DNA from 4 places in the Streptomyces sp. NPDC043861 genome. Region 2 is predicted to be linked to each of the others. Evidence: riboswitches for the same ligand, from Rfam matches in the RefSeq annotation. Region 2 holds a riboswitch; each other region holds the start of a gene.
What was found. A riboswitch is a leader RNA that binds a small molecule or an ion and turns the genes downstream of it on or off. The one in region 2 is predicted to bind cobalamin.
Positions count from the first base shown of each region.

Region 1: linked by a shared signal. The riboswitch ahead of AC068D_RS21900 (ribonucleoside-diphosphate reductase subunit alpha) and the one ahead of AC068D_RS13860 (cobalamin biosynthesis protein) in region 2 are both predicted to bind cobalamin.
Region 3: linked by a shared signal. The riboswitch ahead of AC068D_RS27080 ((2Fe-2S) ferredoxin domain-containing protein) and the one ahead of AC068D_RS13860 (cobalamin biosynthesis protein) in region 2 are both predicted to bind cobalamin.
Region 4: linked by a shared signal. The riboswitch ahead of cobN (cobaltochelatase subunit CobN) and the one ahead of AC068D_RS13860 (cobalamin biosynthesis protein) in region 2 are both predicted to bind cobalamin.

Region 1 is NZ_JBWKDP010000009.1:217,575-225,280, forward strand. It holds gene def (peptide deformylase) at 1-387, shown strand, start outside; gene AC068D_RS21895 (ribonucleotide-diphosphate reductase subunit beta) at 655-1,695, opposite strand; gene AC068D_RS21900 (ribonucleoside-diphosphate reductase subunit alpha) at 1,695-4,082, opposite strand; cobalamin riboswitch at 4,216-4,355, opposite strand; gene AC068D_RS21905 (GNAT family N-acetyltransferase) at 4,410-4,910, opposite strand; gene mctP (monocarboxylate uptake permease MctP) at 5,100-6,725, opposite strand; gene AC068D_RS21915 (DUF3311 domain-containing protein) at 6,722-6,976, opposite strand; gene AC068D_RS21920 (GntR family transcriptional regulator) at 7,250-7,706, opposite strand, start outside.
Region 2 is NZ_JBWKDP010000005.1:65,555-73,260, reverse strand. It holds gene AC068D_RS13870 (putative cobaltochelatase) at 1-1,029, opposite strand, end outside; gene AC068D_RS13865 (cobyric acid synthase) at 1,124-2,632, opposite strand; gene AC068D_RS13860 (cobalamin biosynthesis protein) at 2,629-3,609, opposite strand; cobalamin riboswitch at 3,641-3,776, opposite strand; gene AC068D_RS13855 (hypothetical protein) at 3,908-4,129, opposite strand; gene AC068D_RS13850 (inorganic phosphate transporter) at 4,146-5,387, opposite strand; gene AC068D_RS13845 (class II aldolase/adducin family protein) at 5,667-6,353, shown strand; gene AC068D_RS13840 (alpha/beta hydrolase) at 6,435-7,562, shown strand; gene AC068D_RS13835 (hypothetical protein) at 7,686-7,706, shown strand, end outside.
Region 3 is NZ_JBWKDP010000013.1:158,837-166,542, forward strand. It holds gene AC068D_RS27055 (acyl-CoA dehydrogenase family protein) at 1-112, shown strand, start outside; gene pgm (phosphoglucomutase (alpha-D-glucose-1,6-bisphosphate-dependent)) at 268-1,908, opposite strand; gene AC068D_RS27065 (DoxX family protein) at 2,057-2,599, shown strand; gene AC068D_RS27070 (hypothetical protein) at 2,798-3,013, opposite strand; gene AC068D_RS27075 (antibiotic biosynthesis monooxygenase family protein) at 3,602-3,934, opposite strand; cobalamin riboswitch at 4,544-4,733, shown strand; gene AC068D_RS27080 ((2Fe-2S) ferredoxin domain-containing protein) at 4,774-5,163, shown strand; gene AC068D_RS27085 (ABC transporter substrate-binding protein) at 5,283-6,272, shown strand; gene AC068D_RS27090 (FecCD family ABC transporter permease) at 6,269-7,396, shown strand; gene AC068D_RS27095 (ABC transporter ATP-binding protein) at 7,393-7,706, shown strand, end outside.
Region 4 is NZ_JBWKDP010000003.1:485,233-492,938, reverse strand. It holds gene cobN (cobaltochelatase subunit CobN) at 1-1,450, opposite strand, end outside; cobalamin riboswitch at 1,490-1,628, opposite strand; gene AC068D_RS09830 (cobalamin biosynthesis protein CobG) at 1,684-3,051, shown strand; gene AC068D_RS09825 (precorrin-8X methylmutase) at 3,048-3,689, shown strand; gene AC068D_RS09820 (precorrin-2 C(20)-methyltransferase) at 3,686-5,206, shown strand; gene AC068D_RS09815 (cobalt-precorrin-5B (C(1))-methyltransferase) at 5,367-6,500, opposite strand; gene AC068D_RS09810 (cobalt-precorrin-6A reductase) at 6,516-7,262, shown strand; gene cobM (precorrin-4 C(11)-methyltransferase) at 7,690-7,706, opposite strand, start outside.

The sequences.
Region 1 (7,706 bases), on a different contig from region 2:
CAGATCGGTGTCGATCTGAAGGTCTTCGTCTACGACTGCCCCGACGACGAGGGTGTGCGCCACACAGGCGTCGTCTGCAACCCCGTGCTCCAGGAACTGCCGCCCGAGCACCGTGTGCTCGACGACTCGAACGAGGGCTGTCTGTCCGTCCCGACGGCGTACGCGTCGCTGGCCCGCCCGGACTACGCCGAGGTGCACGGGCAGGACGCCGAGGGGAAGCCGATCAAGGTGCGCGGCACCGGGTACTTCGCGCGCTGCCTGCAGCACGAGACGGACCACCTGTACGGCTATCTGTACATCGACCGGCTGTCGAAGAGGGACCGCAAGGACGCCCTGAAGCAGATGGCCGAGGGCACGCCGCGCTACGAGACCGTGCCGAACGACTGACGTTCCGGCGGACCGCCGGTGGCCGCGCCCCGCACCGTTTCCGGTGCGGGGCGCTGTCGTTGTGGCCATGAGACCGGGTCCGGGCCCGGCCGGACCGGTTCCCGGGACTGCGGATGCGTGCGCCGGCTGCTGCCTGCGGTCGACGGGTGGTGCACCGCGACCGGCCGGCGCCACGGCTGCCGCGCCCGCCCCGCCGGGCACCGCAACGGGCAGGGGCCCGGACCGTACCCCGGTCCGGGCCCCTGCCGTACGCGTCCGGCCGGAAGGTCAGAAGTCCTCGTCCAGGTCGACCGAGCCCTCGACGGCGACCTGATACGCCGAAGGCCGGCGCTCGAAGAAGTTCGTCAGTTCCTGGACGCCCTGGAGCTCCATGAAGGAGAACGGGTTCTGCGAGCCGTAGACCGGGGCGAAGCCGAGCCGGGTGAGCCGCTGGTCGGCGACGCACTCCAGATACTCGCGCATCGACTCGGTGTTCATGCCCGGCAGGCCGTCACCGCACAGGTCGCGGCCGAACTGCAGCTCCGCCTCGACGGCCTCCTTCAGCATGTCGGTGACCTGCTGCTGGAGTTCGTCGTCGAAGAGCTCCGGCTCCTCCTTGCGGACCGTGTCCACGACCTCGAAGGCGAAGTTCATGTGCATGGTCTCGTCCCGGAACACCCAGTTGGTGCCGGTCGCCAGACCGTGCAGCAGACCGCGCGAACGGAACCAGTAGACGTACGCGAACGCCCCGTAGAAGAACAGGCCCTCGATGCAGGCGGCGAAGCAGATCAGGTTGAGCAGGAAGCGCCTGCGGTCCGCCTTGGTCTCCAGGCGGTCGATCTTCTCCACCCCCCCTTCCCCGTCGAGGGCGGCCATCCACTTGAAGCAGAACTCGGCCTTCTCGCGGATCGAGGGAATGTTCTCGACGGCAGCGAAAGCGGCCGTGCGGTCCTCCGGGTTCGGGAGGTAGGTGTCCAGCAGGGTCAGATAGAACTGGACGTGCACGGCCTCCTCGAAGAGCTGCCGCGACAGATACAGCCGCGCCTCGGGGGAGTTGATGTGCTTGTAGAGCGTCAGCACCAGGTTGTTCGCGACGATGGAGTCGCCGGTCGCGAAGAAGGCGACCAGACGGCCGATCAGGTGCTGCTCGCCGGGGGAGAGCTTGGCCAGATCGGCGACGTCGGAGTGGAGGTCGACCTCCTCGACCGTCCAGGTGTTCTTGATGGCGTCCCGGTAGCGCTCGTAGAAGTCCGGGTAGCGCATCGGACGGAGGGTCAGCTCGAAGCCGGGGTCGAGCAGGTTCTTGACGGTGGTGGCTTCGGTGGGCATTACTGGCAGGCCTCGCAGGACTCGGGGTTCTCGAGCGAGCAGGCGATGGCGTCGGCGTCGGGCGCCGCCTGCTGTGCGGGAATGGGGGCGGTGGTGGCGGCGGTTGCGGACGCGGCGCGCGCGATGCGGGTCGCCGGGCGGGAGCGCAGGTAGTACGTCGTCTTCAGGCCCTGCTTCCAGGCGTACGCGTACATGGAGCTGAGCTTGCCGATGGTCGGCGTCTCCAGGAAGAGGTTCAGCGACTGCGACTGGTCCAGGAACGGGGTGCGTGCCGCTGCCATGTCGATCAGGCCGCGCTGCGGGATCTCCCACGCCGTGCGGTACAGCGCCCGTACGTCCGCCGGGATCCAGTTGAGGCCCTGAACCGAGCCGCTGGATTCGCGCAGCGCCTCACGGGTCTGCGCGTCCCACACGCCCAGCTTCTTCAGTTCGTCCACCAGATAGGAGTTGACCTGGAGGAACTCACCCGAGAGCGTCTCGCGCTTGAAGAGGTTGGAGACCTGCGGCTCGATGCACTCGTACACACCCGCGATCGACGCGATGGTCGCGGTCGGCGCGATGGCGAGCAGGAGGGAGTTGCGCATCCCGGTCGTGGCGATCCGGGAACGCAGCGCGGCCCAGCGCTCCGGCCAGTTGAGCTCCACGGCTGTGCCGTAGTGATCCGGGTGCAGCACACCGCGCGCCGTACGGGTCTGCTCCCAGGCGGGCAGCGGGCCGTTGCGCTCGGCCAGGTCGCAGGACGCCTCGTACGCCGCCAGCATGATCCGCTCGGCGATCCGGGTCGACAGTGCCTGCGCCTCGGCGGAGTCGAAGGGCATCCGCAGCTTGAAGAACACGTCCTGCAGGCCCATGGCGCCGAGGCCCACCGGACGCCACTTGGCGTTGGAGCGGCCGGCCTGCTCGGTCGGGTAGAAGTTGATGTCGACGACCCGGTCCAGGAAGGTCACGGCCGTGCGGACGGTGGCGTCGAGCCGCTCCCAGTCGATGGCGTCCGCACCGGTGCCGCCGTCGGTGACGAACGCGCCGAGGTTGACGGATCCGAGGTTGCAGACAGCGGTCTCGCCGTCGTTCGTCACCTCGATGATCTCGGTGCAGAGATTGGAGGAGTGGACGACGGTGCCGGGCTCAGCGGTCTGGTTCGCGGTGCGGTTCGAGGCGTCCTTGAACGTCATCCAGCCGTTGCCGGTCTGGGCGAGCGTACGCATCATGCGGCCGTACAGGTCGCGGGCCGGGATGGTCCTGCGGGCGAGGCCCGCCTCCTCCGCCTTGCGGTAGGCGGCGTCGAACTCGTCGCCCCAGAGGTCGACCAGCTCGGGGACGTCGGCGGGCGAGAAGAGCGACCAGTCGGCGTCCTCGTTCACCCTGCGCATGAACTCGTCCGGGATCCAGTGCGCCAGGTTGAGGTTGTGCGTACGCCGCGCCTCCTCACCCGTGTTGTCGCGCAGCTCCAGGAACTCCTCGATGTCCGCGTGCCAGGTCTCCAGGTAGACACAGGCCGCGCCCTTGCGGCGACCGCCCTGGTTGACCGCGGCGACGGAGGAGTCCAGCGTGCGCAGGAACGGCACGATGCCGTTGGAGTGGCCGTTGGTGCCGCGGATGAGCGAACCGCGCGAGCGGATACGGGAGTACGAGAGACCGATGCCACCCGCGTGCTTGGAGAGCCGCGCCACCTGGTGGTAGCGGTCGTAGATCGAGTCCAGCTCGTCCAGCGGGGAGTCCAGCAGATAGCAGGACGACATCTGGGGGTGGCGGGTACCGGAGTTGAAGAGGGTGGGGGAGGACGGCAGGTAGTCGAGCCGGCTCATCAGCCCGTACAGCGCGGCGACTTCGTCGAGAGCCCTGGGCGACTCGTCCTCGGCGAGGCCGGCGGCGACACGCAGCATGAACTGCTGCGGGGTCTCGATGACCTTGCGGGTGATCGGGTGCCGGAGGAGGTAGCGGCTGAAGAGGGTGCGCAGGCCGAAGTACCCGAAGCGGTCGTCGGCGGCAGGGTCGATCAGCGCGTCGAGGCGCGCGGCGTGCGTCTGCACGAACGCGGCCGTGCGGTCCGCGATCAGGCCCTCGCGGTGCCCGACGGCGATGGAGTCGGAGAAGGCGACCGCCCCCTGTGTGGCCGCCTCCTCCGCGATCGTGCGGGTGAGCAGCCGGGCCGCGAGGCGCGAGTAGGCCGGGTCCTCGGAGATCAGCCCAGCGGCGGCCTCGGTCGCGAGTTCGCGCAACTCGGCCTCGTCCGAGCCCGCGTGGCGGCCGCGGAGGGCGGCCGCGGCGACGCGGCCGGGGTCCGTGTCGGGGAGATCGGCGGTGAGGTCGGTCAGGATGCGCAGCAGCGCGGTACCTGGCCCATCGGCGGACTGCGTTGAAGCAGGATCGGGCGGCGCGATGGTCACAGGGTGCTCTCCCTCGCTCGGCTCGGGGCCGGCGGGGGCACGGGGCACGGGCGCACTCGCCCGGGGGCAGGGTGCACCGCGTCCACCGACCTGTTTCCGCGAGGCCCGGACGTCGTCGGCACCCGGGCCGGACGGTCCGGGTGCGCCGTCGGCAGGTCTTCGGACTCGCAGGTGTATGCCCTGTGCGACACCGCAAAGGCACACCGGCACACCGTTGCGGGACAGTTCCGGACTCGAACCGGATTCCCCTGCGGCGACAGCGAGCATGAGCATACATGTAGGGGCGGTGGCTTGAGGCACCCCCCACATGTTGTGTCGCCGCGGTTCTCAGAGCTCCAGGCTGTAGGCCAGCAGAGGCACGTCCGCCAGCGGACACCAGTCCCGCTCGGGCGTTCTGACGAAGCCGATTCGTTCGTAGATGCGGTGCGCGGCGTGCATGCGGGGGTGCGTCGACAGGACGAGCCTCCGGCAGCCTTCGGTGTCCCTGGCCCGCTCGATGCACGCCCTGACGAGTGCCTCCCCGGCGCCCCGCCCCCGCGCTTCCGTGGCGACCGCCAGCATCCTGAACTCGGTTTCCCCGTCCTCGGCGATGTCGGCCCAGGGCGCCCCGCCGAGAACGAAGGTCACCCCGCCGAGCACCCGGCCGTCCCGGTCCGCCGCGACCAGTACCTCGGCCTGTCGGGCCCGGGCGACGACGTCCCTCAGACGGTCGAGGTACGGGTCCTCCTCGCCGAAGTCCAGCAGCCTGCCGTCGAGATAGGCCCGTGCCGTGAGCTCCCCCAGGGCCTCGTACTCCGAGGGTTCGGCCCTTCTGACGAAGATGTCCATATCCGAAGTTTCCTCCATGTGCACGAGGGCGGCTCGAGGCCGTTCCCCCGGCCGGTTGCCTCAACACCCCATGTTCCCAAGGCCGCGGAGGGGGTGCGGGGACAATGCGGTGCCGTTTCGGACGGACACGAACGCCGGCCGGCACAGGCTCATGGGGCCCGTGCCGGCCGGCGCCGGGAAACACACGCGTCAGTGGGTGACTGCGCCCACCTTCGGGAGTTCGGGTTCGACCCCGGGGTCCCCGGCGTCCGCCGTGTAGTCCCCCGGAGACGTCTCGTCGACACCGTCCGGGGCCTTCACGGCGCGCAGCACGAGGGTGAGGACGACGGTCACCACCGCGTTGAGCACGAAGGCCGTCAGGCCGATGTAGCCGATCTCCCCGATTCCCGGTATCTCCGCCGATGACCCTCCGAAGTGCTTCTGCGTCGGACTTGCGACGCCGTACGCCGCCACTGTGCCGTAGATCATGCCGACGGCCCAGCCCGCGAGCAGCGCCCAGCGGTGGCACCACCGGGTGAACAGGCCGCCGACGAGGGCCGGGAAGGTCTGGAGGATCCAGATGCCGCCCAGCAGCTGGAAGTTGATGGCGACGGTCTTGTCCATCGTCAGGACGAAGGCCAGGGCACCCACCTTCACCAGCAGCGACACCAGCTTCGACACCTTGGTCTCCTGCTCCGGAGTCGCGTCCGGCTTCAGGAAGTCCTTGTAGATGTTCCGCGTGAACAGGTTCGCCGCCGCGATCGACATGATCGCCGCCGGTACCAGCGCGCCGATGCCGATGGCCGCGAACGCGACCCCCGCGAACCAGTCGGGGAACATGTTCTCGAACAGCTGCGGAATGGCGAGCTGACCGTTCGTCACCTTGACTCCGGCCGCGATCGCCATGAACCCGAGCAGCGCCAGCAGCCCCAGCATCAGCGAGTAGAGCGGCAGGATGGTGGTGTTGCGCCGGATCACGTCACGGCTGCGCGAGGACAGCGTGGCGGTGATCGAGTGCGGATACATGAACAGGGCCAGCGCGGATCCGAGCGCCAGCGTGGCGTAACCCCACTGGCCCAGCTCCCCGGGCACCAGCGCACCCCGCGGTTTGTCGGTCGCGGGGTTGATCTGCGCGAACGCGTCGCCCGCCTTGGTGAAGATGTCGTCGAAGCCGCCGAGCTTGACGGGGATGTAGATGATCGCGACCGCGATCACCAGATAGATCAGGGTGTCCTTGACGAAGGCGATCAGCGCGGGTGCCCGCAGACCGGACGAGTAGGTGTACGCCGCCAGCACACCGAAGGCGATCAGCAGCGGCAGATCCTTGATGAACCAGTGGGTGTTCTCACCGCCGCCGACGCCCATGACGTCCAGCACAGCCTGGATGCCGACGAGCTGCAGCGCGATGTACGGCATCGTCGCGAGGATGCCGGTGAGCGCGACCGCCAGCGACAGCCCCTTCGAGCCGAAGCGTCCGCGGACGAAGTCCGACGTCGTCACATATCCGTGCTTGTGCGACACCGACCACAACCGCGGCAGGAAGGTGAAGATCAGCGGGTAGACGAGAATCGTGTACGGCACGGCGAAGAAACCGGCAGCGCCCGCCGCGTAGATCGCCGCGGGTACGGCGACGAAGGTGTAGGCGGTGTAGAGGTCGCCGCCGAGCAGGAACCAGGTCACCCAGGTGCCGAACGACCGCCCGCCCAGGCCCCATTCGTCCAGGCTGTTCTCGTTCTCGGCCCTGCGCCAGCGCGAGGCCAGGAAGCCCATGACCGTGACGGCCAGGAAGAAGAAGATGAATACGGCGAGTGCGACGCCGTTCACGCCGTCCTTCACTGCGACGCCCCTTCCTTGCGGGCGCGCTGGTCAAGCTGCCACAGCTTGTACGCGACCATCGTCAGTGCGGTCGAAATCACGACCCAGAGCATCTGGTACCAGTAGAAGAACGGGATACCGGCGAACGCCGGGTCGGTCTTCGCGTACGAACCGACCCAGAGCATCGCCGCGAACGGCGCGATCAGGCAGAGGGCCACCACCACCCGTAGCGGGGTGACTGCGGGTTTTCTCTCTGCGGGTGTTTCGGACATGAGCGGCTCCGTCCCCTCGCTGATCAGCTGCGCTGATGTAACGCGCAGGCAATCTAGGGGACGGTTCAGCTTGATGGAACCCTGGTCCGGATAACGGAAGAGGCAATCGCCCAGCGGTCGGTTCGACCGTTGAGCGGCTGAATTCAACCGCTCAACGGCTTATTTCAACCGCTGAGCGGCTCATCCGTACCGCTCGTGCCGCGACTCGGCCCGGACCTCCGCACCGGCCGTCGGTCCGCCTCGTTCCGGGGGCGACCCCCGGGCCCCCGGCCGTCAGTCCGCCTCGGGTCGTTGCAGCCTCGCCACGAACTTGTAGCGGTCGCCGCGGTACACCGAGCGCACCCACTCCACCGGCTCACCGTTCCTGTCCAGTGAGTGGCGGGACAGCATCAGCATCGGCAGGCCGACGTCGGTGCCGAGCAGTCCCGCTTCGCGTGGTGTGGCCAGCGAGGTCTCGATCGTCTCCTCGGCCTCGGCGAGATGGACGTCGTACACCTCCGCCAGTGCCGTGTAGAGCGAGGTGTACTTGACCAGCGACCTCCGAAGCGCGGGGAAGCGCTTGGCCGACAGATGCGTGGTCTCGATCGCCATCGGCTCGCCACTGGCCAGCCGCAGCCGCTCGATCCGCAGCACGCGTCCGCCCGGCGAGATGTCCAGCAGCCCGGCGAGCGTGTCGTCGGCCGTGACGTACCCGATGTCCAGCAGCTGGGAGGTGGGCTCGAGGCCCTGC
Region 2 (7,706 bases):
CGGCTCGTCGTCGCCGCCGAACTGCTCCAGCGTCTCGTCGAGTTTGTCCTCGTCGAGGCCGGGCGCGTCGAAGGGATTGCGCCGCCGGCGGTGGGGGAGCGCGAGCAGGGCGGCCTGCCGTACGTCCTCCTCCCGTACGTCGGTACGCCCCGCCCAGGCGGCCAGCGCGGTGGCGGTCCGGGCCATCACGATGTCGGCGCGCATACCGTCCACCTCGAACGCCGCGCAGGTCGCCGCGATCTGCCGCAGCGCTGCATCACCGAGCTCGACCTGAGGCAGCAGATCCCGGGCTGCGACGATCCGCTCGCGCAGCGCCGCCTCCTCGTCCGCCCAGCGTGCGGCGAAGGCGGCCGGGTCGTCGTCGTACGAAAGCCGCCGCCGGACGACCTCCACCCGCTGGTCCGGTTCCCGTGAGGCAGCGACCTCCACGGTGAGCCCGAAACGGTCGAGCAACTGCGGCCGCAGCTCACCCTCTTCGGGGTTCATCGTTCCGACGAGCAGGAAGCGTGCGGCATGGCGCACGGACACGCCCTCGCGTTCCACGTACGAGGCGCCCATCGCGGCGGCGTCCAGAAGCAGGTCCACCAGGTGGTCGTGGAGAAGGTTGACCTCGTCGACGTAGAGCACCCCTCGGTGCGCGTCCGCGAGCAGACCCGGCTCGAAGGCCTTCACGCCGTCCGCGAGGGCCCGTTCGATGTCGAGCGCCCCCACCAGCCGGTCCTCCGAGGCACCGACGGGCAGTTCCACCATCCGCGTCGGACGTGCCATCCCGGCCCCGTCCCGATGCGGGCCGTCCGGGCAGGCGGGATCGGGCGCCCCCGGCGCACAGGAGAACCGGCATCCCGACACGACGTCCACGTCCGGCATGAGGGCCGCCAGCGCGCGCACGGCGGTCGACTTGGCGGTGCCCTTCTCGCCGCGCACGAGAACCCCGCCCACGGCGGGCGAAACCGCGTTCAGCAGTAGTCCCAGCCGCAGATCGTCCATGCCCACGATCGCGGTGAAGGGGTAATGAACAGCACCACTCATACGTTCCGATCCTCCCGCTCGCGCCCCACCGGCACGTCCAGTCGTTCGTCGGCCGGCCCGGGGATCTCTTCCCGCCCGAGCGGCATCCCGCCTCTCACGGCGCACCCGGCGCGACGAAAGGCAGCCCCGAGGGCGCTCCGCTCTCGATCAGCCGCAGCAGCGCGTCCGTGTCGGCGTGTTCCTCGATCAGATCGCCGAGGCGGTCCAGCTGTTCCTCGCGCAGCAGGCCGAAGCTCGTGTCCGGGGCCGGTACGAAACGGCGCCCGGCGGCCGCCGCCACTTCCCGCAGGAACGCCCGGCGGAAGCCGTCGCTCTCCAGCGAGCCGTGCCAGTGGGTGCCCCAGACGGCGCCGACCCGGCAGCCGTCCAGGAAGGGCTCACCGCCGGTCACTTCGGCGACTCCGTGATGGATCTCGTAGCCCTCGACCCGCTCCCCGAGCGCCTCCCCGGACGGTCGCGCCAGGGTCTTCTCCTGCGCGAACCGCACCCGTACCGGCAGCAGGCCGAGGCCCTCGACCTCGCCGGCCCGTGACTCGACGTCGTCCTCGATGCGCTCGCCCAGGGCCTGGAATCCGCCGCAGATGCCCAGCACCGGGCGGCCCTCCGACGCGCGCCGTGCGATGGCGTCCGCGAGCCCGCGCTCGCGCAGCCAGCCGAGCGCCTTCACGGTCCCGCGGGTACCGGGAACCACCACCAGATCGGCGTCGACGAGCTCCTCGGCGCGGTCCACGAAACGCACCACGACGCCGGGTTCGGCCGCCAGCGCGTCCACGTCGGTGAAGTTGGACATCAGCGGTACGGCGCACACAGCCACGCGCAGCACGTCCTCACCCACCGGGGCCGCGGTCAGGGACTCGCGAACGGCCCCCCGCAGTGAGACCCGCAGGCCGTCCTCCTCGTCGATGCCGAGTCCGTGCGCATACGGCAGGACGCCGTAGGTCCGGCGTCCGGTCAGCCCGTGCAGCATCTCCAAACCCGGCTCCAGCAGCGTCACATCGCCCCGGAACTTGTTGACCAGATAGCCCGCGACCAGTTCCTGGTCCTCGGGGGCGAGCAGTGCGGTCGTGCCGAAGAACTGCGCGAACACCCCGCCCCGGTCGATGTCCCCGACCACCAGCACGGGAAAACGCGCGGCCCGGGCGATGCCCATGTTCACGATGTCGGTGCGGCGGAGGTTGATCTCCGCGGGGCTGCCGGCTCCTTCGCAGATGACCGCGTCGTACGTGCTCCGGAGCTTCTCCAGGCACTCCACCACCGGCTCGAACAGCTCCCGCTGCCTCCCCCCGTGGTAGCCGCGCGCACTCAGTTCGCCCACCGGCCTGCCCATCAGGACGACCTGGCTGGAGCGGTCGCTGCCCGGCTTGAGCAGCACCGGGTTCATCAGCGCCGAGGGCTCCACACGGGCCGCCTGGGCCTGCATGGCCTGCGCCCGGCCGATCTCCGCCCCCTCGTGGGTCACAAAGGAATTGAGGGACATGTTCTGCCCCTTGAAGGGCGCTACCTTCACGCCCCGGCGCACCAGCCACCGGCAGATCCCCGCCGTGACGACGCTCTTGCCCGCGTCCGACGTGGTCCCGGCGACCAGCAGTCCACCACCGCTCATGTCCGCTTCCCCCTCACTGCCCCGTGCACGAGCCGCGTGCCCGCGCACACCGCAAGCGCCAGTACGCCCACGCGCCGCGACAGCCGCACCGCCCGCCCGATGTCCGCGACCTCGACGGCGCGCCCCGCTGCGTTGAGCACGGGCCGGTGCTCGACCCGCCCGCCGTACGAGAGCGTCCCCCCGAGCCTTACCCCGAGCGCGCCCGCGAACGACGCCTCCACCGGACCCGCGTTGGGGCTCGGATGCTTCGCGGCGTCCTGGCGCCAGGCCCGTACGGCACCGCGCGGATCGCCGCCCGCGACTGCCGCGAGTCCGGCGGTGAGGCGTGCACCCGGCCAGCCCGCCACGTCGTCCAGCCTCGCCGACGCCCAGCCGTACCGTCGGTAGCGGGCAGATCTGTGCCCCACCATGGCGTCCAGGGTGTTCACGGCGCGGAAGCCGACGAGCCCCGGCACCCCGGCGAGCGCGCCCCACACCAGGGCCCCGACGACGGCGTCGGAGGTGTTCTCGGCGACTGATTCGACGACGGCGCGGGCGATCCCGGGGCCGTCGAGTGCCTGCGGGTCACGCCCGCACAGATGGGGCAGCCGCTCGCGGGCGGCTTCGATGTCCCCGGCCGCCAGCGCCGCGCCGATCGCTTCGGCCTCCCGGCCCAGCGAAGTACCGCCGACGACCGTCCATGTGGCGGCCGCGACCAGGGCGACGGACGCGGTACGGGAACGGCTCAGGCCGGCAGCGGCGAACGCGCCCATCGCGACCGCGCCGCCGGCGCACACGGCGGTGTGCAGAGCGCCCCAGCCCCGGTGGTCGCGCCAGAGCGCCCGTTCGACGGCAGCGGCGGCCCGGCCGAACGCGGCGACCGGATGCCCGCGGCGCGGATCGCCGAGAAGCAGGTCGCCGGCAAGTCCGGCTGCGGCACCGCACGCAAAAGTGATCCCTGGGGAGACACCCCCCCAGCCTCCCGGCTCGGCAGGCATGTTCGTCCTCACTCAGGGTCCGCGCCCTGGCTCGACGTGACCGGCGGGAGAGAGTTCCTGGCTCCGGGAGTACACCCCGTGACAGTGGCGGGACCGCGCCGGATTCGCACCGGCTTCCTCTTCTGCCGCCGTAATGGCTCCGGAAGTCCACCATGGGCCGCGAACACCCGTCAACTCGCCTTTGACCTGCGCAGGGACAGTGTGCGGAGTCCCACACGGGTCCCGGACACGGCAGGAGCCGGACCTCTCGGAAGAGGTCCGGCTCCTGCCCTGTGGGATCGTCCGCGGTTCGGGGCCGTCAGATCACGATCAGATAGATGCCGTACGCGACCGCGGCCGCGCACAGCGCGAAGGAGGCGTAGGCGCCCGTGCGTGCGAGGGGCGCGGAGCCACCCTGCGCGGCGGCCGCTTCCTGCCGGGAGAGGCCCACGATGCCCAGGGTGAACATGCCCACCAGGGCGACGGTGACGACGAGGCTCACGCCGAAGACGGAGCCGAGAGCTGCCCAGTCGATCTTCATGCTGTTCGTTCTTTCCTTACACCGTGGCGGTGGGTGCGGGGGAGGTCTCACCGGCGGGTGCCGGGATGGTGGCCTTCAGCTCCTCGGCCGCGGCCACGGTGGGAGGCGGGGTGACGGCGGCGATGGCGGTGGTGATCACACCCGCGGGCTCCCCGATCTCGTCGTCGGTGACGTTCGTGTGGTCCACCGGCTTGCGGCGCGAGAGCGCCCAGATGGCGCCCGAGCCCGAGATCAGCAGCACCGCGACGGCGACGATGCCCCAGGTGCCCTGAGCGGTCAGGAACTCGGCGCCTGCTGCGGCCAGACCGGCGGCCGGCAGGGTCAGGCCCCAGGCGACGAACATCCGGGTCGCGGTGGACCAGCGGACCACACCGCCCTTGCGGCCGAGGCCCGCGCCCATCACGGCGCCGGAGCACGACTGGGTGGTGGAGAGCGAGAAGCCCAGGTTCGAGGAGGCCAGGATGACCGTGGCCGCGCTGGTCTGGGCGGCGAAGCCCTGCTGCGGCCGGAGGTCGGTCAGGCCCTTGCCCATGGTGCGGATGATGCGCCAGCCGCCGAGGTACGTGCCGAGCGCGATCGCCACACCGGCGGCGACGATGACCCACATCGGGGGGTTCGAGCCGGGGGCGAGGACGCCGCCCGTGACGAGGGCCAGGGTGATGACACCCATGGTCTTCTGCGCGTCATTCGTGCCGTGGGCGAGGGAGACGAGCCCGGCCGAGGCGATCTGGCCGGCGCGGTAGCCCTTGGAGGTGGCCTTGTCGTCGGCCGTGCTGCCGATCTTGTACGTCAGCTTCGTCGCGAAGAACGCGGCGAGGCCGGCGACGAGCGGGGCGGCGACGGCCGGGATCAGGACCTTGGTGACGATGGTGCCGCCGTCGACGGCGGAGAAGCCGGCGGACATCACGGCCGCACCGATCAGACCGCCGAAGAGTGCGTGCGAGGAGCTGGACGGCAGGCCCAGCAGCCAGGTGAAGAGGTTCCACAGGATGGCGCCGACGAGCGCCGCGAAGATCACTTCTGTGCGTATGCCCTCTTCGTTGATGATTCCGCCGGAGATCGTCTTGGCGACCTCGACGGACAGGAAGGCGCCGACGAGATTGAGCACGGCGGACATGGCCACCGCCGTCTTCGGCTTGAGTGCACCGGTCGAGATGGTCGTCGCCATCGCGTTGGCTGTGTCGTGGAAACCGTTCGTGAAATCGAACACGAGAGCGGTAATGATCACGATCCCGAGGAGAAGCGTGATGTTTTCCATTTACCCAGGCTTCTATTGGACGTCAGTGGCCCGCCGAACGTAGGCAATCTGGGTGAACGGAAGATGAACTGGGTCGGGCGTTGCGGTGTCACCAAGCGAGTTTCTCCCCCTCCGCTTGTGAAGCGGAGGGACCGCGGAGTCCGGTGGATCCGTGTCGGGGAGGGCCTGAAGGGCATTTCGCCACCGTGCCCCGGACCCCGCCGGCGCCGTCCGTGAACCGCCGAGGAGATTCCGGTCACCCCGGCCCGTGAGCGGTGGAGGGCCTGGAAGGATCACTGCATGACCGGGTGGCAGCAGGAGAAGCAGCGGCAGGACCTCATCGGGAAGGCATGGGCCGGCCTCGTGGCCACCGCCCGCCGGACCGTGGCGGACGGACTCGTCGTCGGGACCTCGGGAAACGTCTCCGTACGCGTCCCGACCGACGCCGGTGACCTCGTCCTCGTCACTCCGAGCGGAGTGCCCTACGACAGACTCGGCGCGCAGGACGTCGTCGCCGTCGGGCTGGACGGGAAGCGGCTGATCGGCGATCTCACCCCCACCAGTGAGCTGCCGATGCATCTGGAGATCTACCGCGCCACGGATGCGACCGCCGTCGTCCACACCCACGCCGTGCATGCCACCGCCGTGTCCACGCTGACCACCGAACTGCCGTTGATCCATTACATGGCCGCGGCCCTCGGCGGGCCCGTCCGCGTCGCCCCGTACGCCCTCTACGGAACGGACGAGCTGGCCGGGAACATGCTCGACGCGCTCGCGGACCGCACGGGGTGTCTGCTCCGGAACCACGGGACCGTCACGTACGGCGGTTCACTCGACCAGGCGTACGACCGGACCGCCCAGCTGGAATGGATGTGCAGGGTCTGGCTCGCCGCGAGCTCCCTGCCCGGCCGTGAGCCGTCCCTGCTCTCCCGGGCCCAGGTCGACGAGGTGCGCGACAAACTCCGTGGCTACGGCCAGCCGGGCTGAGCCCCGTCGGCAGCCGGGGCGCGTTCACTCCCTGGGACGCGCCCACTGGCAGCAGTGCCGGGGCATGACGACACTGGAACAGTGCGCCCGGCTACAGCGACGGCAGCGGCCGTCACCACCCTGCTAGGTATCGGTGCGGCCACGTTCGCGGCCGGCCGTTACGCGAGCGACGCCGCGCTCAAGGCACCCCCCGGACGGCCCCTGCCAGGCGAGCCCCGGCTGACGGTGCACGCCACGGGTCCCGGACGCATCACCCTCACCCGCAGCCTGGTCTCCCGGCGCCCCGGTACGTACGGACTCGTCGGGACCGGTGTGCACGCGGTCGTCGGACCGGTGCTCGAGGACGTGCCCCACGCCGCGGACACCGTGGTCCGCAGGCTGGAGAGCGTCGGCCACGGCGGCCTCGACATCGGCACCAAGGTGAGGTTCACCCCTCAGCTGCACGCCGGAACCCCGGACAGCGCCCTCGGGATCGACCACCAGGACGTGGAGATCCCCGGCGAACTCGGTCCCCTTCCCGCCTGGTTCGTTCCCGGACCCCGCACCACATGGGTCATTGCCGTGCACGGCCTGGGCGCCACCAGGGAACACACACTGAACCTGATGCCGTTCCTGGTCGGACTGCGCCTGCCCGTGCTGTCGATCGCCTACCGGGGCGACGCCGGTGCGCCCCGTCCCCCGGACGGCCTCGGGCACCTCGGTGATTCCGAGTGGCGCGACCTCGACGCCGCCATCCGCCACGCCGTGCGTTCCGGGGCCGAGCGCGTCCTGGTGCACGGCTGGTCCACCGGCGGCGCGATGGCCCTGCACGCCGCCGCCAGCTCCGCGCAACGGGACCGGATCGCAGGGCTCGTCCTCGACTCCCCGGTGCTCGACTGGGAAGCGACCCTGCGCGCCCTTGCCGGCGCCCGCCGCACGCCGTCCGTCCTGCTGCCGCTCGCCGTGCGCGCGGCCCAGGGCCGGACCGGGCTGCACGGCGACCGGCTGCGGGAGGCCGCCGATCCCGACGCGCTGCGCGTACCCGTCCTCGTCTTCCACGGCCCCGACGACAGGGTCGCCCCCTGGGGGCCCTCCCAGGAACTCGCCGCCCGCCGCCCGGACCTGGTCACCCTCCAGACCGTCCCGGACGCCCCGCACGGTGCCATGTGGAATGCCGACCCGGCCCGCTACGAAGAGGCCCTCCGACGCTTCCTCACGCCGCTCGTCTAGCAGGTGTCCGTCGGCGCTGTGCGGGCCCTGAACAGGGCGTGGACCCGGACGGAGGCGACTGCGCGCCGGAGGAGCGCCGGTTCCGTTTGGGCTTTCCGGCCCACAGCGGGAAGACTGCCCCCCGTGACGTCCCGTAACCTGCGC
Region 3 (7,706 bases), on a different contig from region 2:
ACAGCGCTGGGCGCTGGACGCGGTGCGCCGTCCGGTGGTCGACGACGCCCGCTCGGCCCGCGTCTGGGAGCGCGTCGAGGCACTGTCCGGGGCCTACGAGATGGCGCCGTAGCAGGGGAGTCCGCCCCCGGGTGCCGCTGCCCCGCGCCGGCATCGTCCGCCCGTCCCGGACCGCAGCGTGTGCCCTGCGGCTCGGGACGGGCGGCCGTCCTGCCGGTCCGCTGCGAGGACCGGCAGGGCGACCGCCGCCCCCACTGATGCCGGGGGTCAGCCGGCCAGCGCCGCCGACACGACGGACCGGGCCTCCTCCTGCACGCGCGTCAGGTGGTCGGTGCCGAGGAACGACTCGGCGTACACCTTGTAGACGTCCTCGGTACCCGAAGGGCGTGCGGCGAACCAGGCATTGGCAGTGGTCACCTTGATGCCGCCGATGGCCGCCCCGTTGCCGGGAGCCCGGGTGAGCACGGAGGTGATCGGTTCCCCGGCCAGGGTGTCGGCCGTCACCTGCTCGGGAGACAGACGGCTCAGTACCGCCTTCTCCTCACGGGTCGCGGGGGCGTCGACACGGGCGTAGGCCGGTTCGCCGAAGCGGGAGGTGAGCGACGCGTAGTGCTCGCTCGGCGTCCGCTCCGTCACGGCCAGGATCTCGGACGCGAGCAGGGCGAGGATGATGCCGTCCTTGTCGGTGGTCCACACCGACCCGTCCCGACGGAGGAAGGAGGCCCCTGCGGACTCCTCACCTCCGAAGCCGAGGGTGCCGTCGACCAGCCCGTCCACGAACCACTTGAAGCCGACGGGTACTTCGATCAGCTCGCGGCCGATGTCGGCCGCCACCCGGTCGATCATTCCGGACGACACCAGTGTCTTGCCCACGGCGGCACCGGCCGGCCACTGGTCGCGATGGGTGTAGAGATAGGCGATGGCCGTGGCGAGATAGTGGTTGGGATTCATCAGCCCGCCGTCCGGCGTGACGATGCCGTGCCGGTCGGCGTCGGCATCGTTGCCCGTGGCGATCCCGAACCGGTCGCGCTCCTCGATCAGTGACGCCATGGCGTACCGGGACGAGCAGTCCATCCGGATCTTGCCGTCCCAGTCCAGCGTCATGAACCGCCAGGTGGGGTCGGTGCCCGGGTTGACGACGGTCAGATCGAGGCGGTGCTCCTCGGCGATACGTCCCCAGTAGGCCACGGATGCGCCTCCCAGGGGGTCGGCGCCGATACGCACCCCCGCCGCGCGCACGGCGTCCAGGTCGAGTACGGACGGCAGGTCCCGGACGTAGGTGCCCAGGAAGTCGTACCGTCCGGTGGTCTCGGCGGCCAGGGCCCTGGTGTACGGCAGCCGGCGTACGTCCTTCAGCCCGCCTGCGATGATCTCGTTGGCGCGATCCTGGATCCATCCGGTCGCCTCCGAACCGGCGGGGCCGCCGTTCGGCGGGTTGTACTTGAAGCCCCCGTCGGCCGGCGGATTGTGCGAGGGCGTGACCACCACACCGTCGGCGCGGCCGGAGGCATGTTCGCGATTGTGCGTGATTACGGCGTGGGACACCGCGGGGGTGGGGGTGTAGCCGTCCTCGGTGTCGATGAGTACGGAGACACCGTTCGCCGCGAAGACCTCCAGTGCGGTCACCCGGGCGGGCTCGGAGAGCGCATGGGTGTCGGCACCGAGGAACAGCGGCCCGTCGGTGCCCTGCTGGGCCCGGTACTCACAGATCGCCTGGCTGGTGGCGGCGATGTGATCCTCGTTGAACGCGGTGGCGAGGGAGGACCCCCGGTGGCCCGACGTGCCGAAGGCGACACGCTGGTCGGGTTCGGCCGGATCGGGGTGCAGGGCGTAGTACGCGGTCACCAGCCGAGCCACATCAATGAGATCCTCCGGTCGGGCCGGCTGTCCCGCGCGCTCGTTCAGCATCCGTCCAGTCCTCCACATCGTTCATGCGATCAGTGCACGAGTCATGGTCGCTCGTCCGGCGCGTTTCGTCCGGCTGCCCCTCCGCACGCACACGCGGGCGGACGTGCCGGCCGTGCATGCCCAGAGTCCTCCCGGGCATCCGCACCGTATGGCGATTCTCCGAAAGTTGGCCCGTCCGCTGCTGGCATCCGCTTTCATCACGGGCGGTTTTCAGCTGCTGCGTCACCCGGACTCCGCGGCCCCGGCGTTCGTGCCGGTGGCCCTGCCGCTCGCGGCACGGATCCCGGCGCTTCCCCAGGACCCCGGGCAATGGGCACGTATCAACGGCGCCGTGCAGGTCGGCGCGGGTGTGCTGATGGCCCTGGGCCGTTTCCCCCGTCTGTCCGCGTCGGCTCTCGCCCTCACCCTGGCCGCGACCATGTCGGCCGAGGACCGGTACCGCACGCCGGAGGACCCGGAGGAACGTGCGCGGCTGCGGAGCCACCTCTGCACGGACCTGTCCATGCTGGGAGGCCTGCTGATCGCCGTTGCCGACACGCACGGCAAGCCGTCCTTGGCCCACCGTTCGCGTCATGCGGCGGTCAGGGGACATCGTTCCGCGCGCCGTGCGATCGGCGGGGCGACCGCGCGTCCGGTGGCCCGCGCCAGGGCTGTGGCCCACACCGTCGGCAGGCGGCTGCCGACGGCATGAGGGACGGCCCGACGCGGGACGGGGCGGTGCTCATGGGGCCGTACTCGAGCAGGCGCCGTCACCGTCGGCCGGCTGCTCGGGGCCACTGCCGTGAGCCTCGAACGGAGCTCGAGTCGAACCGAGCCTGCCCCGGGGCATGCGTGGAGGCCAGGGCGGGCCCATACGTCCTGGCCTCCGGTCTCGTAAGTCCCGCCGTTGTCAGGCCAGGGCGATGCCGTCGAGTTTGCCGTTCTTCGCATCGTCGACCAGCGAGGAGAACTGGTCGGCGCTCATCTGCACACGCTGTCCGAAATCGTCGGTCAGGACGATCCGGCGCTCGATGGGGGCGCGGGGGTCCACGAACAGCTGCGGACAGCCGCAGTCGCACTTTCCGCAGAACGTCGCCACAGGCTCCAGCCCGCTGATGTCGGTCATGCTTTCCACCTCCAGGGGTGCGGAGCACCGGCTTGCCGGCGACCGCAGGGACTGCTTGCGGGATACCCCGTGCGCGGAGGGGCGATGCGCACAGGCACGGCCCACCGGGGCACGAGGCATGGCGGGTGTGCTTGCGTGCTCCCTCCACCGCCCTCAATGCCCCGGCCCGTCACGGCTTTCCGGGAACTCGGGACAGCTGGTGGCCGACTCCATGGGAGGGGAGCACCCGTGTGTCACGGACCTTCCTGCGCCTGCTTCGCTCGCGGCGTGCCGTGCCAAGTTCCGGTCGATGCCTTGACCGCGCTCGATGCCCCGCCCCGTCGGCCCCCGTCGGCTCCCGGCCCATCGGCCCGGCGTCGGGCCGAGGCGAGCCTCAGCGGGCACGATCCGGTCCGTCACTCACGGGACGCCGGCACCGGTGGCAGCGGCGAGTTCCTGCGGTGCGGCACCATCGGCGGTGCTCACGCAGTCATGCGGTGATGTTCCGGGCCCCACGCTCGGCGGTGGCACGGTCGTTGAGGGTCATGCGTGAGCGTCGACCGGCTGGGTTGCTCTTCCCGGACGGGATCTGAATGCCGTGCTCGCACCTCACTTGGCGTGCACTGACTCGACCCGGTACAGCCGCGGCTGTGCGTCCGTCGCGATCGTCGCTGCCTGGTCCATGTGGGCGCGGGCCTCCGGGTCGGTGAGCATCGCATGGTAGTGCGCCTCGGACTCCCATTGGGCGTAGTTGATGACGCGCTCGCCGTCCTGGGAGGCATGAAAGTTGGCACAGACGAAGCCGGGTTGGTGCTTCATCGTTTCCTCGGTGGCGCGCGCCAGCAGCGCGATGAGCTCGGCCTGGCGGTCGGGTGCGACAGTGAAGACGTTGATGAGTGTCGCCACCCGGCGGGTGGTGTCGATGTTCGCGGTAACAGTCATGGTCGGATTGCTCCCCTTACTGCGCTGGAGGAGCGCGGGTGCGGGTCCGCATTCCCCCGATCGGACGCGGACTGGACTGATGCATGCTCAGGTGCCGGTGACCGGACCGGGCTCTCGCTGCCGACGGCTCAGGAGGGGGCGCCGCGCCAGGGATGCGCCGACGGCGCATCACCCGCGCCCGGCCGCTCCGTTGTCCCGGCCGTGTGCGCACCCACCCGCGCTCGGTCGCTTCCTTGTAGGCGGGCCTTGCGGACCGTGCGGCGGAAGGTCGTCAGGACAGCCGGCCCGGCGAAGGTGACGCGGATGAAGCCGGTGATGGCCCGCCCCGGTGTCCCCGGCCCAGTGACGTCGCGAAGTCGAAGGCGATGCCGCGCTGCCATGGTTCGGTGAAGGGCGCGCCCGGCAGCCAGGCGAGGGAGCTGCCGGGGTTGGTCCACCGACCAGGGCCGGGCCGACAGGCTGAGCAGGGGGCGGGCCGCTCGATGTGACCACGGACCGGCCTGTTTGTACAGGGCGCGCGTGAGCCCCACGGAGGCGCACGTCGCTCGCTCCCGGGGGCCGCGTGCCGCCGTTCCCCCCGGGCGGTCCGACCGCGGACTTATGACGTGGAGAGTCTTTCTGTCATGATGTCCCGCGAATAGGCGACGGCGGAACGAGGAAGCCGGTGTGAATCCGGCGCGGTCCCGCCACTGTGATCGGCGAGCGGATCCCGAACAGACCACTGCCCCCATGCGGGTGGGAAGGCCGGGACGAGCACTGACCCGAGAGCCAGGAGACTCACGCGGTCGCCTCCTCGAAGTGACTGGGGCGGATTTCCCCGGAGAGGAGCGTTTGTCGGAATGCCCAGGAGACCGTCACCTGCCGGTTCCGTTCCGTGCCGGATCGTGGTGTGCAGGGACTGCTGCTGCGGCAGCCCCAAGGTGACCGGCGTCGATCATCGGGAGCAGACCGCGCGTCTCGCCATGGACGCGCCGGTTCGTGTCTCCGACTGTCTCGACGTGTGCGACCAGGCGAACGTGATCGTCGTGCAGCCCTCGTCCGAGGGCCGCGCCGCGGGCGGCAGGCCGGCCTGGTTCGGTCTCGTCAACGACGCGGCGGCGACCGAGGACATCGCCGCCTGGGTACGGGCCGGCGGACCGGGCCTCGCCGCGCTGCCGGACATCCTCGAGCTCTACGCCTTCACCCCGCCACGGCGCGTCCGGTCCAGGGCACTCCCCGACGCCGGCTGACCCGAACACGCCCCGCACATTCCCACGCCGGACCGGGCGTCCTCCGACGAGTCCCGATTCCGACCAGCCACCGGACCACCGTCCGGACCGTTCAGGACCACCCTGCGGTGAGAGGATCCTTGATGGGCAAGCGCCCGACATCCCTGCTGTCGGCCATGGCCGCTGCCGTACTGATATCCGGCTGCGGCGGCACCGTGACCCGGGACGACGCCCCGTCGGCGGACTCCGCTGCCAAGGGTTTCCCGGTCACCGTGTCCAACTGCGGTGTGAAGACGACCTATCAGCGTCCCCCGCAGCGCGCGGTGTCGCTGAACCAGCACGCGACCGAGGTCATGCTGGCACTGGGGCTGCAGGACTCGATGGTGGGCACCGCCTATCTCGATGACAAGATCCTCCCGAAGTACCGGGACGCCTACGACGGGATCAAGGTCCTGGCGAAGGAGTACCCCTCGTTCGAGACGCTGCTCGCCGCCGAACCGGACGTGGCCTACGGCGGTTTCGCCAGCACATTCGACGAGAAGGAAGGACGCAGCCGCGACGCCCTCTCCAAGGCGGGGGTCAACTCCTATCTGAACATCGAGGAGTGCCCGTCCGGGCCGGTGACGATGGCCACGATGGACCAGGAGATCCGGAACGTGGCGAAGATCTTCGGCGTGCCGGACCGGGCGGAGCGGCAGCTCAAGGAGCTCCACGTCACGCTGGACACGGTCGAGGACAAGCTCGCCGGAGTCACCCCGGTGAAGACCTTCGTGTACGACAGCGGTGACAAGACCGCCTTCACCGCGGGCGGTGCGGGCATCGGCAACGAGATGATCAAGCAGGCCGGTGGGGTGAACCTCTTCGCCGACCTGGACAAGGCGTTCGGTGACGTGTCGTTCGAGCAGGTGGCCGAGCGCGCGCCCGAGGTGATCGTCATCTACGACTACGGCGACCAACCCGTCGAGGACAAGAAGAAGTTCCTCCTCGCGAACCCGGCGCTGAAGGACGTACCCGCCGTCAAGAACAGGCGGTTCGCGGTGCTGCCGCTCTCGTCCACGGTGCTGGGCGTCCGGGTGCCGTCCGGTGTGGAGTCCTTGGCCCGCCAGGTTCACCCGGACCGGTTCAAGTGACCGACGCCACGGGTGTGGCGGAGGCGACGGATACGCAAGGGACGACCGGGGCGCGTGGCCCGACGAGCGGGCGAACGGCGGCGGGTGCCGCCGCCGTTCGCCGCCCGGGGATCCCCTACCCGCTCGTCCTCGTACTGCTCGCCGCGCTGCTGGCCGTCGCGGCCACCTTCGGGATCGCGGCCGGGTCCATCAGTGTCCCGGCCGACCAGGTCTGGGGCATCCTGCTGCACCGGCTGCACCCTTCGCTCGCCGAACCGACCTGGACACCGGTCCGCGAGACGATCGTCATCGACGTCCGGTTGCCCCGGGTGCTGCTGTCGGGCGTGGTGGGCGCGGGCCTGGCGGTGTCGGGAATGGCGCTGCAAGCACTTGTGCGCAACCCCCTCGCGGACCCGATGCTGCTCGGCGTTTCGTCGGGCGCATCGGTCGGTGCGGTGCTGGTCCTCGTCTTCAACGTCACCCTGTTCGGTGTGTTCTCCCTGCCGGTGGCCGCGTTCCTCGGCGCTCTCGCAGCTCTGGTCGCCGTTTACTTCCTGGCCCGGTCCGGCGGGCGGATGACGACCGTGCGGCTTGTCCTGGCAGGCGTGGCGACGGCCGAGGTGCTGTCCGCGCTCGCCAGCCTCCTGGTCGTCACGTCCAACGACCCGCACAAGACGCAGTCGGCGCTGCGCTGGATGCTCGGCGGACTGGCCGGCACTACCTGGACGGTGGTGTGGATTCCCGCCGGTGCCGTCCTCCTCGGTACGGCCGTCCTGCTCGGGGTCTGCCGCCCGCTCAACCTCCTGCTCGCGGGGGAGGAGGCCGCCGTGGCCCTCGGCCTGGACGTGCACCGCTTCCGTGCCGCACTGTTCACCCTGGTCGCCGTCATGATCGGCACGATCGTCGCCGTCAGCGGCCAGATCGGTTTCGTCGGCCTGATCATGCCGCACGTGGTGCGGCTGGTCGTCGGGGCCGACCACCGCCGTGCGCTGCCCGCCGCAGCACTGCTCGGTGCCGCGTTCCTCATCGCCGCGGATCTGGCGGCGCGCACCGTCGTGAGCCCGGAGGAGATACCCGTGGGCATCCTCACCGCCTTGGTCGGCGGGCCCTTCTTCCTGTGGCTGATGCGACGGAGGTCCGCATGACGCGGACGACCACGGCCACCACGGCGCCGGGCATGCTGGCCGCAGAGAGCGTTTCGGTCGTCGTGGACGGGCGGACGCTGGTGGACCGGGTGACACTTCAGGTGGCTCCCACCGAGATGGTGGGGCTCGTCGGCCCCAACGGCGCAGGCAAGTCGACCCTGTTGCGCACGGTGTACCGGGCGCTGCGCCCCACTTCGGGGCGGGTGGTGCTGGACGGCGAGGACGTCCGGCGGATGTCCGGGAAGAACCTCGCACGCCGGCTGGCGGCAGTCCTGCAGGAGTCGGCCGGGGACTTCGAGCTCTCGGTGTA
Region 4 (7,706 bases), on a different contig from region 2:
CGATCGGGTTCTCGCCGAAGCCGCGTGGGGGCTGGATGACGATCAGGAGGTTCCCGCGGCGCAGCGCGGCGAGCACGATGTCGCCCTCGGGGTTGCGGGACCGGTCCAGGAACATCTCGCCGGGCGCGGGGCCCCAGTGCTCCTCGACGTGCTCGCGCAGTTCGGCGGGCAACGTGGCGTACCAGCGCCTGTAGTCGGCGGCCGGGATACGGACCGGGTTGCGGGCGAGCTGCTCCTCGGTGAGCCAGTCCTGGTCGTGGCCGCCCGCCTCGATGAGCGCGCGGATCAGCTCGTCGCCGTCGCCCGACTCCAGGCCGGGCACCTCCTCCTCGGCACCGAAGTCGTACCCCTCCGAGCGCAGGCGGCGCAGGAGGGAGACGGCGGACGCGGGGGTGTCGAGGCCCACCGCGTTGCCGATGCGGGAGTGCTTGGTCGGATACGCGGACAGCACCAGGGCGAGGCGCTTCTCGGCGTTCGGGATGTGGCGCAGCCGGGCGTGGCGCACGGCGATACCGGCGACACGGGCGGCCCGCTCGGGGTCGGCGACATACGCCGGGAGGCCGTCCTCGTCGATCTCCTTGAAGGAGAACGGGACGGTGATCAGGCGCCCGTCGAACTCGGGCACGGCGACCTGGCTGGCGGCGTCCAGCGGGGACAGCCCTTCGTCGTTCTCCTCCCAGGCACTGCGCGTCCCGGTCAGGCACAGGGCCTGCAGCACCGGCACGTCGAGGGAGGCGAGCGCGCCCGCGTCCCAGGACTCGTCGTCGCCGCCGGCCTGCGCTTCGGCGGGGCGGGTGCCGCCCGCGGCGAGGACAGTGGTGACGATGGCGTCGGCGCCCCGCAGCCGGTCGAGGAGTTCGGGCTCGGGGGCGCGCAGGGAGGCGACGTAGAGGGGGAGGGCCTGGGCGCCCGCGTCCTCGATGGCGTCGCAGAGAGTGCCGACGAAGGCGGTGTTGCCGCTCATGTGGTGGGCGCGGTAGTAGAGCACGGCGACCGTGGGGCCCGAAGCGCTCCTCGTCTCGCGGTCCAGGTGGCCCCAGGTGGGCGCGGAGGCCGGCGGTTCGAATCCGTGGCCCGTCAGCACGACCGTGTCGGACAGGAAACGGGCGAGCTGTTCCAGATTGTCCGGACCGCCGTGGGCGAGATAGGCATGCGCCTCGGCCGCGATGCCGATGGGGACGGTGGACGCCTCCATCAGCTGGGCGTCGGGAGCCTGTTCACCGCTGAGGACGACGACCGGCTTCTGCTGGGCGAGCAGGATGTCGAGGCCCTCCTGCCAGGCGCGGATTCCGCCGAGAAGGCGTACGACGACGAGGTCGGCGCCGTCCAGCAGGGCGGGCAGCTCGTCGAGCGGGAGCCGCGAGGGGTTGGCGAACCGGTACTCGACCGGGCCCCCGGCCGCACGGGCACTGAGCAGGTCGGTGTCGGAGGTCGACAACAGCAGGATCATGGCGTGCGCCAGGCCTTCCTCGGGGTGTCCGCGCCCCGGGTGGTCGTGAGGACGGCGGGAGTTCCTGACTCACCGGACCCCGTGGACGAGGCCTGGCTCACAGTGGCGGGACCGCGCCGGATTCCCACCGGGCTTCCTCCCTAGGGTCCTGGGACCCTGTGCCGTCTGCATAGTAGAGGCTGCCCGCTGCCAGGAGGGGGGCCACCTGGAAGGACGTGGGTATGCTCGCCGCCATGCCGCCCACTCCCTCAACCCCAGCAGACCCGGGCGAACCTCGCATACGGGACCGGGGCGACGCCTGCCCCGGCGCACTGCGGCTGCATGCGGCGGACGACGGGCTGCTAGCCCGACTGCGCCTGCCCGGCGGGCTTTTGACGTTTCGTCAGTTCTCAGTCCTGGCCGATGCGGCGGAGTCGCTGGGCGACGGGTCGCTCAGCATCACCTCACGGGGGAACGTCGAGCTGCGGGGCCTGGGGGAGGCGTGCGGAGCGCGGCTCGCGAGCTTGCTGCGGGAGACCGGCCTGCTGCCGACCGAGACCCATGAGCGGGTGCGGAACATCGTGGCCTCACCGCTCGCCGGCCTGGACGGACTCGGTTGCGCGGACGTGCAGTTGTGGACCCGCGAACTGGACGCACTGCTGTGCGCGACCGGATGGGCGGCCGGCCTCTCAGGCCGGTTCCTGTTCGCTCTGGACGACGGGCGTGGCGATGTGTCCGGGCTCGGCGCCGATGTGACCTTGCTCGCAGAGCCGGGCGACCGGGCGGGCAACCCGGCGGGCGACCGGATGCGCGACTCGGCCGTCGTGCGGGCCGGGAAGGCCGCCTTCCGCGTCCCCGCCGCCGATGCCCCGCGGGCGGCCGTCGCCGCCGCCGAAGCCTTCCTCGCCGCGGCCGCCGCGGCCGGCACGGGCGCCTGGCGCGTCGGGGAGCTGCCTGCCGCACAGGACATGGCGCTCGGCGCATATCTGGAAAGGGCGGGCATCCCGGCGGAACCGGCCCGGCCACCCGGCCCACCGGAGGACGGGCACGCGGTCACCGCCGACGGTGACGGTCCGCTGCCGGGCGTGCCCGGAGGGCGGGGCCCCCGGCCCGGGGTCGTCGAAGGGCCCGGCCGTTGGACCGTTTCCGTCGCCGCGCCGCTCGGTCGGCTCACCGTCGCGCAGGTCCGCGCACTGTTTCCCGAGCCCTCGGGCGAGGTACGGCTCACCCCGTGGCGCGGGATCGTCGTGACCGGATTCGCCGATCGCGAAGCGGCGCGGGCACGCCTTGCGCGGCTGGCCGGCGCCGGACTGATCACCAGCGCCGACTCCCCCTGGTACGGCGTCGGCGCCTGTACCGGACGGCCCGGATGCGCCAAGTCCCTGGCCGACGTCAGAGCCGACGCGAAGGCCCGACCGGGCGCACTGCCCGTGTACTGGTCGGGCTGCGAGCGCAGATGCGGCCATCCGCAGGAGGAGTACGTGGACGTCGTGGCCACCGGCGACGGCAGCTACCGCGTGAGCGTGCACGGGGTCGGCGTACCCGTGACGTCACCCGCACAACTCGAGGACGCCGTGGCCAGGGCACGTACCCACACCCGTACCCGTACGACGACGAAATGAGCGAGAGCAGAGTGTTCGACTACGAGAAGGACGGGGCGGAGATCTACCGCCAGTCCTTTGCCACCATCCGCGCCGAAGCCGACCTCGCCGCGCTCCCCGCGGATGTCAGCCAGGTCGCGGTGCGGATGATCCACGCCTGCGGCATGGTCGATCTCGTCCGCGATCTCGCCTATTCGCCCGAGGTGGTGGCCCGCGGCCGTGCGGCCCTGCGCGCGGGTGCCCCCGTCCTGTGCGACGCCCAGATGGTGGCGAGCGGAGTCACGCGCAAGCGGCTGCCCGCCGACAACGACGTGATCTGCACGCTCTCCGACCCGTCCGTGCCGGCGCTCGCCGCCGAACTGGGCACCACTCGCAGCGCCGCCGCCCTGGAGCTGTGGCGCGACCGTCTCGACGGAGCGGTCGTCGCCGTCGGCAACGCACCCACCGCCCTCTTCCGGCTCCTGGAGATGATCAAGGAGGGGGCGCCCCGCCCCGCCGCCGTCATCGGCGTCCCGGTCGGTTTCATCGGCGCGGCCGAGTCCAAGGACGCGCTCGCCGCTCACGGTTCGGAACTGGACCACCTGGTGGTGCGCGGGCGGCGCGGCGGCAGCGCCATGGCGGCCGCGGCGATCAACGCAATGGCGAGTGAGGCGGAATGAGCACCGAGAAGCGCGGCCGGCTGTACGGCGTCGGGCTCGGCCCCGGCGACCCGTCCCTGATGACCCTGCGAGCGGTCGAGGTCATCGCGGAGGCGGACGTCGTGGCGTACCACTGTGCCCGCCACGGCCGTTCCATCGCCCGCTCGATCGTGGCGAAGCACCTGCGCTCCGACCACATCGAAGAGCGCCTGATGTATCCGATCACGGTCGAGACCACCGACCACCCCGGTGGCTACCGGGGTGCGCTCGACGACTTCTACGAGGAGGCCGCCGAGCGGCTCGCGGCGCACCTCGACGCCGGACGGACCGTGGCCGTGCTGGCGGAGGGCGACCCGCTCTTCTACGGGTCCTACCAGCACATGCACAAGCGCCTGGCCCATCGCTATCCGACCGAGGTCGTCCCCGGCGTCACCTCGGTGAGTGCGGCCGCCGCCCGGCTCGGCAAGCCGCTGGTGGAGGCCGAGGAAGTGCTGACGATCATCCCCGGCACCCTGCCGGAGGAGGAGCTGACGGCCCGTATCGCCTCGACCGACTCGGCGGTGGTCATGAAGCTGGGACGTACGTTCCCGGCGGTGCGCCGTGCTCTGGACCGCGCGGGCCGGCTGGACGACGCGCACTACGTGGAGCGGGCCACGATGGAGGGCGAGCGCACGGAACATCTGGCGGACGTGGACCCGGAGTCGGTGCCGTACTTCTCGGTCGCGGTGCTGCCGAGCCGGGTCGACGAAGTGCCTCCGGCCGCCCGCGCCGAGGGCGAGGTCGTCGTCGTCGGCACCGGCCCCGCGGGCCCGCTCTGGCTCACGCCCGAGACCCGGGGGGCGCTCGCATCCGCCGACGACCTCGTCGGCTACACGACCTACCTGGAGCGGGTACCGGCCCGCCCCGGCCAGCGCCGCCACGGCTCCGACAACAAGGTGGAGTCGGAGCGCGCCGAGCTCGCCCTGGACCTCGCACGGCGCGGGCGGCGCGTCGCCGTCGTGTCCGGCGGCGACCCCGGGGTCTTCGCGATGGCCACGGCGGTGCTGGAGGTCGCGTCCGAGGAGCCGTACCGGGGCGTGCCCGTGCGTGTCCTGCCGGGTGTGACCGCGGCGAACGCCGCGGCGGCCCGCGCCGGTGCACCGCTGGGCCACGACTACGCGACGATCTCGCTCTCGGACCGGCTCAAGCCGTGGGAGGTCATCGCGGAGCGCCTGCGGGCGGCTGCCTCCGCCGATCTCGTGCTGGCCCTCTACAACCCGGGCTCGCGCAGCCGCACCTGGCAGGTGGCCAAGGCCCGTGAACTGCTGCTGGAACACCGTGCACCGGACACGCCCGTGGTCGTGGCCCGCGATGTCGGCGGTCCGGAGGAGAGCGTACGGATCGTGCGCCTCGCCGAACTCGACCCGGCGGTGGTCGACATGAGGACGCTGCTGCTGGTCGGTTCGTCCCGGAGCCGTACGGTGCGGAGGGGATCGGGCGAGGAGATCGTCTGGACCCCGCGGACCTACCCGGAGCCGGAGCCGGATCCGCGGAGCTGACCCCGGGCCCACGGTCCCGGGTTCGGCCCGGGACCGCGCCCCCTCCTCCCCCTGGTGTCAGTGGGAGCCACCAGGGCGTCTCGTTTGGATCTTGCCGGGCTCGCGTGCCCCGCGCACCGATCCAGCCCGATCCGGGCCTCGGGCCTCCTCCGGTGCCCGGTCAGCCCCGCGGGCCCTTCGGTGACGAACGGCCCACCACCGTCCCGGCACGGTCGATGCACACCACGTCCACCGTGACCGGTGCCCCCCTGAGCACTCCGAGGGCCTGGTCCCGGGCCGCCTCGGCCACCAGATCGCCCAGAGGGACGCCGCGGGCGGCGCACAGCTGGAGGGCGGCGAGGCCGGTGTTGGCGGATGCGATCTCCGCGGCCAGCGGCTCGTCCGCGCCGCCCCGGCGCGCCAGCGCCGCCAGGAACTCCTTGTCCACCTGGGACCGGGCGGAGTGGAGATCCAGATGGCCGGCGGCCAGTTTGGACAGCTTCGCGAAGCCGCCGCAGACGGTGAGCCGGTCCACCGGATGCCGGCGCACGTACTTGAGGACCGCTCCCGCGAAGTCGCCCATGTCGAGCAGGGCGTCCTCGGGAAGGTCGTGGAGCGAGGCCACGGTCTTCTCGGACGTCGAGCCGGTACAGCCCGCGAGATGCGTACGGCCGGCCGCCCTGGCCACGTCCACCCCACGCCGGATCGAGTCGATCCAGGCGGAGCAGGAGTAGGGGACGACGATCCCCGTGGTGCCCAGGACGGAGAGGCCGCCCAGGATGCCGAGGCGCGGGTTCCAGGTGGAGCGGGCGATCTCCTCGCCGTGGTCGACGGAGACGGTGATCTCCACGTCGCCGGTGCCGCCGTGCCGCCCGGCCACGAGCGCGACGTGGTCGCGCATCATCCGGCGCGGCACGGGGTTGATCGCGGGCTCCCCCACATCCAGGGGCAGTCCGGGGCGGGTGACCGTGCCGACGCCGGGGCCGGCGCGGAAGACGACGCCCGAGCCGGGCGGCAGGATCCGTACCGTCGCGCGGACCAGCGCGCCATGGGTCACGTCCGGGTCGTCGCCCGCGTCCTTCACTATGCCCGCCATGGCACACCCGTCCGCCAGTTCCTCGGCGGCCAGGGCGAAGGCCGGGGTCTGGCCCTTGGGCAGCGTGATCGTCACCGGGTCGGGGAACTCCCCGGTGAGCAGGGCGGTGTACGCGGCGGTCGTGGCCGCGGTCGCGCAGGCACCGGTGGTCCATCCGGGCCGCAGGCCGGTGTGCTTGAGTTGGGCGCTGCGCCCGCCGGTGGCCGCGGGCTCACTCATGGAAGGTCCTCCCCCATGCACATCCTCGTCCTGGGCGGCACGACGGAGGCCCGCGCGCTCGCCGAGGCCCTGCACACCAGTGGGCTGCGGGTGACGACCTCGCTCGCGGGCCGGGTCGCGGCGCCCAGGCTGCCCCGGGGCGACGTGCGCGTCGGCGGCTTCGGCGGGGTGGAGGGCCTCGCCGACTGGCTGCGCGGGCAGCGGGTGGATGTGCTCATCGACGCCACCCATCCTTTCGCCGGGACGATCAGTTTCAACGCGGCACGTGCCGCCGACCAGGCCCATGTTCCCCTGCTCGCTCTGCGCCGCCCCGGCTGGGCCCCCGTCGAGGGCGACGACTGGCACCTCGTGGACTCCCTGCCCCGGGCGGCCGACGCCCTGCCGGGGCTGGGCGGCCGGGTGTTCCTCACGACGGGCCGCATGGGCCTGGCGGCCTTCGCCCGTCTCGAGGAGCCGTGGTTCCTCGTCCGCTCCGTGGACGCCCCGGAGCCGCCGCATCCGCCCCGTATGGAGGTCCTCCTGGACCGCGGTCCCTTCACCCTGGACGGAGAACGGGAGCTGCTGCGCCGCCATCGCATCGATGTGCTGGTGACGAAGGACAGCGGGGCCGCGGCGACGGCCCCGAAGCTGACCGCGGCCCGCGAGGCGGGCATCCCGGTGGTCGTGGTCCGCCGCCCGCCGGTCCCGGAGGGCGTGCCGGTGGTGGCGACGCCGGAGGAGGCGATGGCCTGGGTTGCCGCGCTGACGACGACCGGGGGCTGACATCCCGGCACCGGCCGGTGGCGGGTGCTTCGCACGGCCGACGGGCCCCCGGCGCCGGCCCCGCTCGTCGACGGGCGCGGCCTGCGGCCCGCCGCCTGCCCGTCCGTGGTCCGCGTGGACCACGACGTGGCCGCCGTGCCCCCGTGCGCCTCCACCGCGCGAGCTGCGGTCGCCTCCCGAGGGGGAGCCCTCGCCCGGGCCCGGGCTCCGACGGGCCCCACCGCGTGCCTGCCGGGAGGGGAACGTCACACCGTGGGGACCGGAAGCGGGCGGCCAGGTGGTCTCCGCCCCGGCGGGCCATGGACGTCCCGTCGCACCGGCGGGCGGCAACGGGCGTGGCTCCGAGGCCCGGTCCTCCGGGTCCCGTGCGGCACGGGGGGCGGGGAAGCCGCGGGAGCAAGGGCAGACGGGGGAGCGGGGATCCCCGTCAGCAGATGTGACGGT